3 regions of the Aeromicrobium sp. UC242_57 genome follow, and region 1 is predicted to be linked to each of the others. Evidence: riboswitches for the same ligand, from Rfam matches in the RefSeq annotation. Region 1 holds a riboswitch; each other region holds the start of a gene.
What was found. A riboswitch is a leader RNA that binds a small molecule or an ion and turns the genes downstream of it on or off. The one in region 1 is predicted to bind cobalamin.
Positions count from the first base shown of each region.

Region 2: it holds a riboswitch for cobalamin, as region 1 does, so the genes downstream of both, ACHMWU_RS30075 (prenyltransferase/squalene oxidase repeat-containing protein) here and ACHMWU_RS03470 (hypothetical protein) in region 1, are expected to answer to the same signal.
Region 3: it holds a riboswitch for cobalamin, as region 1 does, so the genes downstream of both, ACHMWU_RS10325 (hypothetical protein) here and ACHMWU_RS03470 (hypothetical protein) in region 1, are expected to answer to the same signal.

Region 1 covers NZ_JBIOAM010000001.1:513,145-517,409, forward strand. Annotated here, with positions in the region: partial or broken gene priA (bifunctional 1-(5-phosphoribosyl)-5-((5-phosphoribosylamino)methylideneamino)imidazole-4-carboxamide isomerase/phosphoribosylanthranilate isomerase PriA) at 1-479, shown strand, start outside; gene ACHMWU_RS03465 (DUF1707 domain-containing protein) at 484-1,017, shown strand; cobalamin riboswitch at 1,070-1,215, shown strand; gene ACHMWU_RS03470 (hypothetical protein) at 1,365-1,868, shown strand; gene ACHMWU_RS03475 (DUF4430 domain-containing protein) at 1,804-2,163, shown strand; gene ACHMWU_RS03480 (hypothetical protein) at 2,124-4,265, shown strand, end outside.
Region 2 covers NZ_JBIOAM010000005.1:1,352,155-1,356,419, forward strand. Annotated here, with positions in the region: gene ACHMWU_RS30055 (acyl-CoA dehydrogenase) at 20-241, opposite strand; gene ACHMWU_RS30060 (hypothetical protein) at 136-552, opposite strand; gene ACHMWU_RS30065 (acyl-CoA dehydrogenase family protein) at 625-1,524, opposite strand; gene ACHMWU_RS30070 (hypothetical protein) at 1,521-1,673, opposite strand; cobalamin riboswitch at 2,024-2,161, shown strand; gene ACHMWU_RS30075 (prenyltransferase/squalene oxidase repeat-containing protein) at 2,225-3,304, shown strand; gene ACHMWU_RS30080 (hypothetical protein) at 3,354-3,872, shown strand; gene ACHMWU_RS30085 (hypothetical protein) at 3,872-4,012, shown strand; gene ACHMWU_RS30090 (hypothetical protein) at 4,093-4,265, shown strand, end outside.
Region 3 covers NZ_JBIOAM010000003.1:162,534-166,798, forward strand. Annotated here, with positions in the region: partial or broken gene ACHMWU_RS10300 (ATP-binding cassette domain-containing protein) at 1-30, opposite strand, end outside; partial or broken gene ACHMWU_RS10305 (FecCD family ABC transporter permease) at 27-556, opposite strand; partial or broken gene ACHMWU_RS10310 (iron chelate uptake ABC transporter family permease subunit) at 622-1,041, opposite strand; gene ACHMWU_RS10315 (ABC transporter substrate-binding protein) at 1,062-1,379, opposite strand; gene ACHMWU_RS10320 (ABC transporter substrate-binding protein) at 1,291-2,124, opposite strand; cobalamin riboswitch at 2,180-2,366, opposite strand; cobalamin riboswitch at 2,399-2,592, shown strand; gene ACHMWU_RS10325 (hypothetical protein) at 2,636-2,857, shown strand; gene ACHMWU_RS10330 (ABC transporter substrate-binding protein) at 3,059-3,583, shown strand; gene ACHMWU_RS10335 (class I SAM-dependent methyltransferase) at 3,611-4,265, shown strand, end outside.

The DNA of each region.
Region 1 (4,265 bases):
CCGCGACGATGCTTCGCTCGGAAGCTGCTCTGGCGACCGGCTGCACCCGCGTCAACCTCGGCACCGCGGCGATCGAGAACCCCGACTGGTGCGCCAAGGTCGTCGGCCAGTACGGCGACCAGATCGCGGTCGGCCTCGACGTCCGCGGCACGACGCTGGCCGCCCGTGGCTGGACCGAGGACGGCGGTGACCTGTTCGAGACCCTGGCGCGCCTGGATCGCGACGGCTGCGCCCGCTACGTCGTCACCGACGTGACCAAGGACGGCACGCTGACCGGGCCCAACCTCGACCTGCTCCGTCAGGTGTGCGCCGTGACCGACAAGCCCGTCGTCGCCTCGGGCGGCGTGTCGAGTCTTCAGGACCTGCGTGACATCGCGACGCTTGCCGACCTCGGCGTCGAAGGATCCATCATCGGCAAGGCGTTGTACGCCGGTGCGTTCACCCTGCCCGAAGCCCTCGCCGCGGTACGCGAGGTCTGAACCCATGGCGTCGGGCGCGGAGATCTGGTCGGGCTTCTCGGCCGATCCTCGCGAGCCGGACGCTGCGCTGCTCAGGGCGACCGATGCCGACCGCGATCATGCTGTCACGGTGCTGCGCGACGCCTATGCCGACGGCAGGCTGACCCGCGACGAGTTCGAGGCCCGGAGTGCCGAAGTCCTGGGCACCCGCCTCGTGGGCGGGCTTGCAGCGTTGCTGACCGACCTGGTCGTGGCGACCCCTGCCCCGGTCGTGAGGCAGGCGGCCAACCGCTCCAGCCTGCAGGTCCAGGCCGTGACCCAGTACCAGCGCGATTTGCGCGACGCCCGCAACGGGTGGATCTTCGTGTCCGGGCTGTGCGTGGCGATCTGGGGTGCCACGAGCATCGCGAGCGGCGGGCTGTTGTTCTTCTGGCCGATCTTCCCCAGCCTCGGGGTCGGGATCGGCTACTTCTCGATGCAGCTGAACCGCGAGTCGCGGATCGAGGCGATCGAGGACAAGATCGCCGCCAAGCGTCGTCGTCGGCGCGGGCTGGAATAGGACGTCGGTCACATTGAGACCTGACTACGCGCGAATGCGTTAAGGTCCGTTCTTGAGTCACGGAGATCGTGACTTGCTGTAACCAGTTGCACTCGTGCTGGGGGAAGTCGGTGAGAATCCGGCGCTGTCCCGCAACCGTGTGTGGCGTGAGCGATCGCGCCACGAGTCGGAGTACCTGTCACGAGGGTGTCTGGCCAAGTCCTGCCGCGGAAAGCGGGACATGGCCGAATCGTTCTGCGATTCGATCACAGCTCCGCGCCAGATTCTCTGACGCGGAGTTTTGCGTCGATCGGGACGTTTTCTCTGCCATGCCTTACCTCTGCGGGGTCCGAGCAAGGAGAGAATTCATGGGATCCCGGTCCATCATCGAAAGACGGCGTCGCAGCCGAGTGGGAGCAGCGCTGATCAGCGCGTTCACCACACTTGCCCTCGTGCTGGGGCTGGCTCCGGCCGCCCAGGCAGCAAGCGACATATCGGTCTACGTGACCTTCGAGGGCTACAACATCGGACAGGGCTACTACGTCGAGCCGGTCAAGGTGACGGTCCCGGAGGGCTCGACGGCCGCGGCCGTCACCGAGAGCGTCCTGGACGAGACATCGCACCAGTTCACCGCGTTGGACGCTGGAGAGACCAGCAGCGCCGGCTGGTACCTGTCGGGCGTCAAGGGCTTCGACAAGGGAACCGCGAACGTTCCGTCGTACATCACGAGTCAGCCGGGATCGGCTGACCGGCACCGACGGAGACGCGTACCTCGGCACGCCCGACTACAACTCGATGTCGGGCTGGATGTACACGGTCAACAACGTGACGGCCCAGGTCGGTGCGGGTGCACTGACTCTGCACGATGGTGACGTCATGCGGTGGCAGTTCACCCTGTACGGCTATGGCTGCGACCTCGGCCTGGCAGATTCTTGCTGGGAGAGTGAGTCCTACTTCTCCCAGGTCGACAAGACCGATCTGATCAGGGGCATCGGCAAGGGCAAGACCGCTACGGCAACTGACGCAGAACTTGCAACGGCCAGGACGACCGCCGTCAATCCTGCTGCGACCCAGCAGCAGGTCACCGCTGCGCTCACAGCGCTGAACACCGCAGAGCCGACGTCTGCGTGGGTTCGCCTCACGACGACTGCGCAGGGTCAGCCCTGACCAAGCTGCGCGAGAAGCTGGTGAGCGACTTCGGTCAGACCGTGGGCGACTACGACTACAGCGTCGTCAAGAAGCTCAGCATCACCGGGACGTTGAACGCTCAGGACTATGCGGATCTGCGCAACGCGTCGTACGCGGGGACATCGATCGAAGAGCTCGACCTGTCGGGTGCGGTGGACGCGACGACCTACGCCCTCAACGGCATGACTGCGCTGACCGATGTCAGCCTGCCTCCCGTCGCGAACTACACCGTGGCGAATCCGTTCCAGGGCAATGTCTCGCTTCGCAACGTCGTGGTCGCTGCCGAGACGTACACCTTCGGCTCCCCCACGACGTTCAACGGCATCACGACGCTCGAGCGCATCACGTTCCTGCACACCACGAAGCCATCGCTCAACGCCTCGACGTTCAACGGTTCGAACAATGCCGACTCGGCCAATCGTGTCGTCAAGGCTGTCGTTCCGAACCAAGACCGGGGCGACTACGACAAAGCCTCGTTCTCGCAGTACTTCGCCAGCGTCACCGAAAAGGCCAGCGCCGCGGATCTGGGCGAGCTGGAGACCGTCACCGACGAGGCCAAGGCGATCGGCCATGGCGCTGCGGCGGCCGAGTTCCGTTGGACCCTGCTGCAGGACGCGATCACCAAGGCCACCACGGTCCATGATGACGCAGATGCGTCCGCTGCGGCGGTCTACGGTGCACGGCTGGCTCTGCAGACGGCGATCAGCCGGATCGGTGTCGCCGACCTCGGTCTCTCGCTGAAGGTCACGCACGGGGCCGACGTCACACTGTCGTGGAAGAACGGCACAGCCCAGCACTTCGCGGAGCACACGGTGCACCCCCTGGCGAAGGTCGACGCGCTGTCGAACAACGACTACGACGTCTATGTCCCGACCACGACAATCGCGTACACGACCCAGCACATCGCCTCGGCCGTGATTCCGGGCCAGACCGACAAGGTCGCCAAGATCTTCACGGTCGCTGCGGCGACGGCGGGCGCCCAGTACACACTGGATCTCACCCCGTTGGCCGGGCGCCAGGAGTCTGCCTCGTTGATCCCGGGCCTGGGCGCAGGGGACAACCGAGGTCTCTACACCAATCTGGACGACACCGGGGTGCTCAACCTGGACGTCGGCGAGCGTTTCGATCTCGACACGATCCGGACCCAGCAGGCCCAGCTCGATCAGATCAACAACCTCTTCATCGAGCCCGAGTACACGTTCGAGGTGGCAGGCGACAGCGTCACGACCCGACGTATCGGTCAGGACGGCCGTCGTCAGCTGCGTATCAAGGCCGAGAGCCCTGGCGTCAGCGTCGTCAAGATCACGTACGGCCCGCTGCACTACCTGGCGGCCAACGACAACGGCACGCCCGGCAACACCAACTGGTCGTTCAACGGCATCGATCCGCAGAACACCGGCGTCGCCGTCGTCAACGTCGGCGACAACGTCGGAACGTTCGAGACCGGCATCAACGTCAAGAACGAGCTCGACACCTACTACTTCGACAAGACCGCCGAAGAACGCGACTTCACGTTCACCCCGGCAGAAGGCACGACGGTACGGGTTCACGATCCGCTGAACGTCAGTGACTGGGGTGAAGGCTGGAACACGTACGAGGCTGCGCCGGACGGTGGCTTCACGGTCAAGCAAGGGTGGCCGCAACATCGTCGAGCTGAAGAAGGGCGGCAAGGTCCAGTACCGGGTCGTGCGGGCCAAGGGCGTCGACGTGACGATCACCAACACGACGAATCCAGGCCAGTCGTTCGTTGCGGGCGACAACGCGCGGATCGCGATCAGCGGTATCGAAGGTGGCGTCGAGAAGCTCGCGGGCATCTACAACCCGGCCTTCAACTCCGGCACCAAGGGCAAGCTGACGTACTACGACGGTGCGACGCCATTGGTCAGCAACGAGGCGACGCAGTACCAGACGGCCATCACGACCTTCAACGTCAACTACACCTACACGGGTACCGGCGACAAGGCGCTCAACGGCGACATGTTCATCGGTGGCCTCGGCGCCGAATGGCCGTTCCACCGCCAGATTCCCCTGGAGGGCAAGCCGGCCAACCTGGCTGCTGTTGCCATCGGTCCGTACCACTT
Region 2 (4,265 bases), on a different contig from region 1:
CCTGGGCCGACAGACCGTCTCAATCTAGGTCGCGGAGCATAGCGGCACCGAGGGTCTCTTCAGGTACTCCGAAGCCCTCGATCAGGGTCAGGGTGTGCGGACGAAGCTTGTCGAGGAGGTCGTTGATCAGCGACGTCACGGTCTTGGCCCGCTGGTCGGACAACCGGTTGTGGCCCATGAACCAGGCGAGGTCTTCCTCGATGATCGACAGCGCGTACAGCGAGCAGACGTCACGCAGCAGCTCTGGGCGTCAGGGTCGTCGCACCGCGCGATCCCGGCTGTGAAGGCCTCGAGGACGACACGGTCGATATGGACCCGTCCGCACCGGATGACGTGATCCTGGGCGGCGTTGAACACCGCGAAGGCCTCGGCCGGTTCGTCCTTGTCTGCCCGGCGAAGTCGGCGAGCGGCGGTCTCGATGACGTGCTGCTCGCGGTCCTCGAACAAGTTGAGCTGGTGCCCCGGTCGAGCAGGTCGTGGTCGTCGTCGCCGGATCGTGCGTCGATCAAGCGCTGGATGGCTGGGATGCGGCGGTGCGCTCCTTGACGACATCGGCGACGGTGCTGGCAGCAAAACGGACGAAGCCGACGGGGTCGAGCCCGCCGACCTCCTGGGCGTACGACGTCAGCAGCTCCTTGGCGACGGCTGGAACAGGACGTGGTTGTCGCCCTCGAAGGTCGTGAAGACGTCAGTGTCGCCCTTGAGCGTCGTCAGACGGTTCTCGGCGAGGTAGCCGGCTCCGCCGCAGGCTTCGCGGGCCTCCTGGATCGCGCGGGTCGCGTGCCAGGTCTGGGCTGCCTTCAGGCCAGCGGCGCGACCTTCGAGCTCACGGGACTCCTGCGGATCGGGAGTGTCGGTGCTCTGGAGGCGGTCCATGCGGGCGACGAGCTGGTTCTGGGCGAACCGGTAGGCGTACGAGCGGGCGATCAGTGGGAGGAGCCGCCGCTGGTGCATGCGGTAGTCCATCAGCAGGACTTCCTGGCCGGGACCCTCGCTGAACTGGCGGCGCTTGAGCGCGTAGCGTCCGGCGATGCTGAGCGCGACCTCGGTCGCTGCGCTAGCCGAGCCGCCGACACTGACCCGACCACGGATCAACGTCCCGAGCATCGTGAAGAATCGCCGGTTGACGTTGTCGATGGGCGACGAATAGGTCCCGTCCTCGTCGACGTCGCCGTACTTGTTGAGCAGGTTCTCGCGCGGGATACGCACCTGGTCGAACATGATGCGGCCGTTGTCGACCGCGCCGAGCCCGCCCTTGTGACCGTCGTCCGAGGTCGTGACACCCGGCAGGTCGTTGCCGGCTTGTCGCGCAGCGGCACGACGAAGCAGTGCACGCCGTGGCTCTCGTCGTTCGTGACGGCTGGCGAAGACCGTCGCGACCTCGGCGTGCAGCGCAGCGCCGCCGATGTAGTCCTTGCGCGCCGACGGCGTGGGGGAGTGGATCACGAACTCCTGCGTCGCCGGGTCGTACGTCGCGGTCGTCTCGAGGCTCTGGACGTCGCTGCCGTGCCCCGTCTCGGTCATCGCGAGCAGCCCAGCAGGTCGAGGTTGATCAGGTCGGGGATGTACTTGTGGTGGTGACGCTCGGTGCCGAGGTTCTCGATCGCTCCGCCGAACAGCCCCCACTGCACGCCGGCCTTGACCATCAGCGACAGGTCGAACTGGGCCAGCATCTCGATCCCGGTGACCGCGCCGCCCGGATCGCCCGGTGCCGCCGCTCGCCACCTTGAATCCTGCGGCGGGGATACCGGTCGGCACGAGCTTCTTCATCTGCCCGAGCACCCGTTCGCGTGCCTCGGCGAGGGTCAGGTCGTGGTCGTAGGCCAGGTCGATCGCGGCGAGATCCTTGCGGACTGCTCCCGCACGTGGCGCCACTTGCCGTCGAGAGCGATGCGGAGTTCGTCACTGAGCGTCATGGCTACGACGGTACTGGTCCACGCTCCGCTCGGCGACGGGAGAAATCTGGTTCTGTCCGCTGAATCGCGGACAGAACCAGATTCTTCGGTCGCGGGTTCCGGGTGTTAGATTGCTGAAGCCGTTTGGCACAACTCGAAAACCGCCCGCATGTCAGGGAAAGCCGGTCAAACTCCGGCGCTGACCCGCAACCGCAGGCCACCTCAGGTGGCGAGCCGGAGCACCTGCTGTGGGCATGACCGATCCACGCTGTCGAGGAACACACGTGACGGGCTTCCGCCTCTCCCGTTCAACAGCGGGAAGGACCCACATGCTCAACCGCACCAGCCTTCCGCCGCCTCGGCGCGGCCGCCATCGCCCCGGCGCTCGCCGCTGGCATGGTCGTCGCAGCGCCCTCGGCGCAGGCCGCCCCCAACTCGTACGGCTACTCCGCAGCCCGCTGGCTGAGCGATCAGCTGACCAACGGCATCGTCTACAACGAGCAGTACAGCTTCAACCACTACGGCCTGTCCCTCGACGTGTTCTTCGCGTTGAACGACCTCGACACGCGGGCCGCCGATCAGGCGAAGATCATCTCCGCGTTCGAGGCAAACCCATCGGCGTACGTCGGCGGCGGATCCGCCGGTGCTGCGGGCAGCTCGCAACGGCAGTCGAGGCTTCGAGCGATGACGCCGACGCGACCGCGTTCGGTGGCCAGAACCTCATCGCCACGGTCGAGTCCCGCGTCGTGGCCAGCGGTGACGAAGCCGGTCGCGCCGTCGATTCTGGGTTCGCCGACTACTCCAACTCGATCGGTCAGGCGTGGGTCGTCCGCGCGCTCGCCACGAGCCCGACCAGCACCGCGAAGCTCACGTCGGCGACTGACTACCTGCTCAAGCAGCAGTGCGCCACCGGCGCGTTCCGCACCAACATGTTCGCGGTAGCGGTCGCAGACGACCCGACCACCACGGAACCGTGGGAGGACGAGACCGTCCTGCCCGTCGACCGTGAGTGCGGCGACACCACCACGGCCGACGACGACCAGATCACGATCGACGCCACCGCGTTCGGCATCCAGGCACTCCTGTCGGCCAAGGACGCTGGTGTCGCCAACCTGCAGGACGACATCGACGCCGCCGTCAGCTGGCTGCTCAAGCAGCAGGCTGCGAATGGCTCCTTCGTCAACGATGACAACGCGAACACCAACACCACAGGCCTGGCCGCTGTGACGTTGAAGGCCGTCGGTGCAGACCGGCGCGGCCGGCAGCGCCGCGTCGTGGATCGTCTCGCACCAGGTCACCGACGCGATCGCCGAGGACACGGCGCTCGCCAACGAGCTCGGCGCTATCGCCTTCGACCAGGATGCACTCGCCGCCGGCAAGACGACTGGCATCCCGGTCAACCAGCGTGACCAGTGGATCCGTGCCTCGGCGCAGGCCGCCATCGGCGTCAACGCCCAGTTGCCGGCCAAGAGCTTCACGGCGAAGGCCCCCAGCGGCTACCTGGCCAGCGGCAGCACGATCTCGGTGTCGGCGACGGGCCTCGCAGCCGGCGAGAAGTTCACGGCGTCCGTCGCCGGCGGAACGACGGTCACCGGCACCGCGACTGCAGCAGGCGTCGCCTCGGCCAAGGTCAAGACAGGCGGCAGCTCGGCCACGCGCGCCGTCTCGATCAAGGGCTCGCGGACGAACCGCGTCGGCACGACTTCGGTCAAGATCCTCGCGGCCAAGAAGCTTCTCGATCAGCCTCAGCAGCAAGGTCAAGAAGAACAAGAAGCAGACCGCGAAGGCTTCCGGTCTGGCCTCGGGCGAGACCATCAAGGTCTACGTGTCCGGCAAGCTCGTCAAGACTGCCAAGGCCAACTCCAGCGGCAAGTACAACTACACGTTCAGCGTGGGCAAGAAGGCCGGCAAGAAGACCGTCAAGGTCGTCGGAGCATTCAAGAACCGCACCGGTTCGAAGGCTTCAAGGTCAGCTGATGCGCCGCCTGACGTCCTTGCTCGCCGCGCTGCTCCTGGGCAGCGCGGCGGGTGTCGCGCTTGCGACAGGTCCGGCAACGGCCGCAGCATGCGCCAAGGGCGTCGGGGTCACGGTCGTGGTCGGCGGCAGCGTCGCGTGACGCCGACGGCGGGGGAGATGCGGCCAGCAACTTCGTCGACGCAGGTCACTCGCTGACGTACGTCGACACCCGAGCCGGGGATGGTGTGCCAGGTCGACGGGGCGCCCAGCACAAGCTGTGCCAAGGCGCCGCCGGCCACCAAGTACTGGGGCCTGTTCTGGTCGAACGGGACGTCCGGCACCTGGAAGTACTCCAGCCTGGGCGTCGGCTCGCTCAACGTCCCGCAGGGCGGCTGGGTCGCCTTCGTGTTCCA
Region 3 (4,265 bases), on a different contig from region 1:
CCACGAGACGTTGCGGGTCGCGAGGCTCATACGGGCCTCTTGCGGCGATAGAGGATGACGGCGAATGCCGGCACGCCGACCAAGGCGGTGACGACGCCGACCGGCAGCTCCTGCGGGCTGAACACCGTGCGGGCGACGGTGTCGACCCAGACCAGGAAGATCGCTCCGATGAGGGCCGTGGCGGGCAGGAGCAGCCGGTGCCGGGGCCGACGACGGCGCGAGCAGCGTGCGGCAGGACGAGGCCGACGAAGCCGATCGCACCGGCGGCACTCACGAGGGTCGCGGTGATCAACGCGGTGACCACGAGCAGCACGAGCCGCACCCAGCGCACCGAGATGCCCAGCGAGGCGGCGGCATCCTCGCCGAAGGCGAATGCATCGAGTGCAGGGGCCAGCGCGATGCAGATGACGAGGCCGACGAGGCACACGATCCCGCACGTGACGACATCGGTCCAGCCCGCACCACTGAGGGAGCCGAGCAGCCAGAACAGGACCCCGCGGGTCTGCTCGGCGTCGGCCGAGGACGTGACGATGAACGAGGTGAGTGCGGAGGACAGCGGGTCGCGGCGACGCCGGCGAGCACGACGCGGTCAGGTGTGCCGCCGGCGCCGGCGGCGAGCAGCAGGACCATGGAGAACGCGACGACCGCGCCGAGGAATGCCCCGGTCGACAGCGTGATGATGCCGCCGCCGACGCCCAGGATCACGACGAGCACGGCCCCAGTCGACGCGCCCGACGAGATGCCGAGGACGAACGGGTCGGCGAGCGGATTGCGCAGCAGCGACTGCATGATCGCGCCACAGATCGCGAGCCCAGCGCCGCAGACAGCCGCCAGCAGGGTGCGTGGCAGGCGCAGCTCCCAGACGATGCCGTCGCGGATGCGCGAGACCCCTGCGTCGCCCCAGCCGAGGTGCTGGCCGACCACGGCGAACACCTCGCCGACCGAGAGGTCGGCCGGCCCGATCGTGATGGCGACGGCGATCGACAGCGCCAGTGCCGCCAGGCCCCCGGCCCAGAGCGCCCCGCGGGCGCCCCGGACCACAGGCGTTCGGTCGGTCTGGTTCAACGCGTGAGCCCGAGCTCGACCAGTGCCTCCGAGAGCTTCTCGGCACCGTCGACAGTACGAATCGACGGGTTCATGTCGGCACCGTTCATGATGACGTAGCGCTTGTTGCGCACGGCCGTCAGGCGCTGGGTGACCGGGTTGGACTCGAGGAACTTGATCTTGTCCTCCAGCTTGTCTCCGGTCTGCGACTTGCGGCGCAGGTCGCCGAGCACGATGACGGTCGGGTCACGGTCGAGGACGCTCTCCCAGCTGACCTGGGGCCACTCGGTCTGCGTGTCGTCGAAGGTGTTCTCGACGCCGATCGTGCGTGAGATGACGCCAGGTCAGCCGTTGGCGCCAGCCATGTAGGGCAGCTCGGTGTTGGCGAACCAGTAGGCGACGGACACGTCGCTCTTCGGGGCGTTCTCGGCGGCCTTGGTCATGCGCGCCTTCAGCTCGGCGACGAGCTTCTCGCCACGGGACGGGACGTCGAAGATCTGGGCGAAGCTCGGTGATCTCCTGGTAGATGACGTCCATCTCGAGCGGATGGTCGCGCGGGCCGTCACCGCTCTCGTCGGTGCGTCCGTCGCAGTGCGACGGGGCGACGTACGTGGGCACGCCCAGCTTGGCGTACTGCGCTCGGCGGTCGGGATCCTCGTCGTTGAGGGAGCCGCCGAACGACGCGGTCACGATGTCGGGCTCCTCCTGCAGCACCCGCTCGTACGAGACGGCGTTGTCACCCAGGCGGGGAACTGTGGCATTGGCTTTCGCCAGGTTGGGCCGGATCTCGTCGGTCCAGGTCGAGGTGCCGACCATGCGGTCACCCAGGCCGAGCGAGAGCAGGATCTCGGTCGAGCCCTGGTTGACCGAGACCGCGCGCTGCGGGGCCGCCTCGATCGTCACGTCGGTGCCGCAGTTGTTCTTGATCGTGAGCGGGTAGGTCGTGCTGCCTTCGCCCGCTCCCCGGGTCGTGGCGTCGCGGGCGGGGGAGTCGCTGGTTCCGCAGGCAGTGAGGGCGGAGGTGGCCAGCCCGGCGCAGAGCACCCAGGCGGCAGTACGTGTGAAGGAAGGGGAAGGCACGTGAATCCTGTGATCTGAGGCTCTTGCGCGGAGCCTGACGAATGATCCGGCCGACTCGAGTCGGCCGCAAACCAGCAGGTCTTCGGGACTCGGGTTCGACCCGGGATGGTGGCGCCTTCCCAGATCTTGCGATCCAGTGGCGATGCCACCTCCGTCACCCTCACCGCTGCGCGTCAGCTCCCGGATTCACACCGGATTCCCTGACCCAACGAATGGGTACGACTGGTTCTCACGCAGCGTAGCAAGGGCTCGTCTCGGGTCGCTTGGAGGCTGCTGAGATTGCCGATGCCTTGGTGTTCGGGAAGTCGGTGCGAATCCGACACGGCCCTCGCCACTGTGAACGCTGAGATGTACTGCCCCTGTCGTACGTGAAGACGTACGAGGTCACTGGACTGCGATGTCTGGGAAGACCGGTGGTGCGTCGTCGACGCGTGAGTCAGGAGACCGGTCAAGGCGCCACATGTATCCACGAGGGTTTGGAGTGAGAATGCGCAGACGACCCCTGCCTGTCATGACCATCACGGCGGCCGCCATGGCGCTGCTGCTCGGCGCGTGCGGTGCGAGCGACGACCCGGCACCTGCCGGTGACCCCTCGCCGGCGATCGTCGTCGAGAACTGTGGCCGCGAGGTCACGATCGACACGCCGATCGAGCGTGCCGTCGCCATCAACCAGCCGGCAGTCGAGCGTTGCTCAGCCTCGGCCTGGACCAGCGCATCGCCGGAGTCGGCATGAACGACAAGGTGCTGCCCAGCTGGCCGACGCGGCGAAGGGCGTCAAGAAGTTCGGCAAGGAGTTCCCCGCCTTCGAGCGGGTCCTGGACGAGGACCCCGACTTCATCTACACGACGTTCAACTACACGTTCACGCCGGAGGGCATCGCCGAACGCGACACGTTCGAGAAGCTCGGAGTCAGGACCTACCAGTCGCCGAGCGAGTGCACAGGTCAGGAAGCGACGCAGACCGATGCGCTGACCCTCGACGACATGTACGGCGAGATCAGCGACATCGCCACCCTCTTCGACGTCACGGATCGGGCGACCAGCTCGTCAAAGATCTCAAGGAGCGCGCCGCAGCAGCGACGGTCGACCTCGACGCCGACGACGTGACTCTCGCCTGGCGGTACGCCGCCACCAAGACGCCGTACATCGCCGGCTGCTGTGGCGCCCCCGGCATCATGACCCGTGGGGTCGGAGCCACCAACGCCTTCGAGGACAGCTCGCAGCTGTGGCCCGAGATCAGCTGGGAGAGCATCCTCGACCGCGATCCGACGGTCCTGGTGCTGGCCGACCTGGGGCGCGGTGGCGACGGCGACAGCGCGGCCGACAAGATCAAGTTCCTGGAGTCCGATCCGGTTGCCAGCAAGCTGACTGCCGTCAGGAACAAGCGGTACATCATCCTCGAGGGCACCACGATGGATCCGTCAATCCGCAATGTCGAGGGCATCGAGAAAGCTCGCTGAGGGACTGCGCGAGCTGAAGGTCGTCCAGTGAGCCTCGCCGGACTCATCGACCGCTGGGACAGCCAGCAGGCCGCCTACATCGCTGACCGGGAGAAGCGGTTCGACGCGATGCTCGACGTGCTCGGGCTCGACAATGACGGTGACTTCACGGTCGTCGACCTGGCGTGTGGTCCTGGCTCGTTGTCCACCCGCGTACTCGACCGTTTCGACCGCGCCCGCGTCGTCGGCATCGACTTCGACCCCATGCTGCTGCACGTGGCACGCAGCCAGGTCGACGCGTACGAGGGTCGGCTCAGCATCGTCGATGCCGACCTGACCGATCCGTCGTGGCCCGATCGTCTGGGCGACGTGGTCGCCGGGGCGCCGCAGGCCTTCGTCTCGTCGACCGCACTGCACTGGCTGACCCCGGCTCAGCTGCTCGACGTCTATGCGACCTCGTACGGGCTGCTGGCCCCCGGTGGCACGTTGTTGAACGGCGACCACCTGCGATTCGACGGTAGGACGCCGCGGGTCAAGGTGTGGGCTCAGGCCCACGACGAGCAGACCCAGGCACGTGCGTTCGCTGAGGGTGCTCCGCCGTGGGACGAGTGGTGGACCGAGCTGGCCGCGCTACCGCACCTGGCCGAGCTGCAGGCCGAACGAGATCGGCGGTTTGCCGGACGCGACAGCATGCCGCCGACCG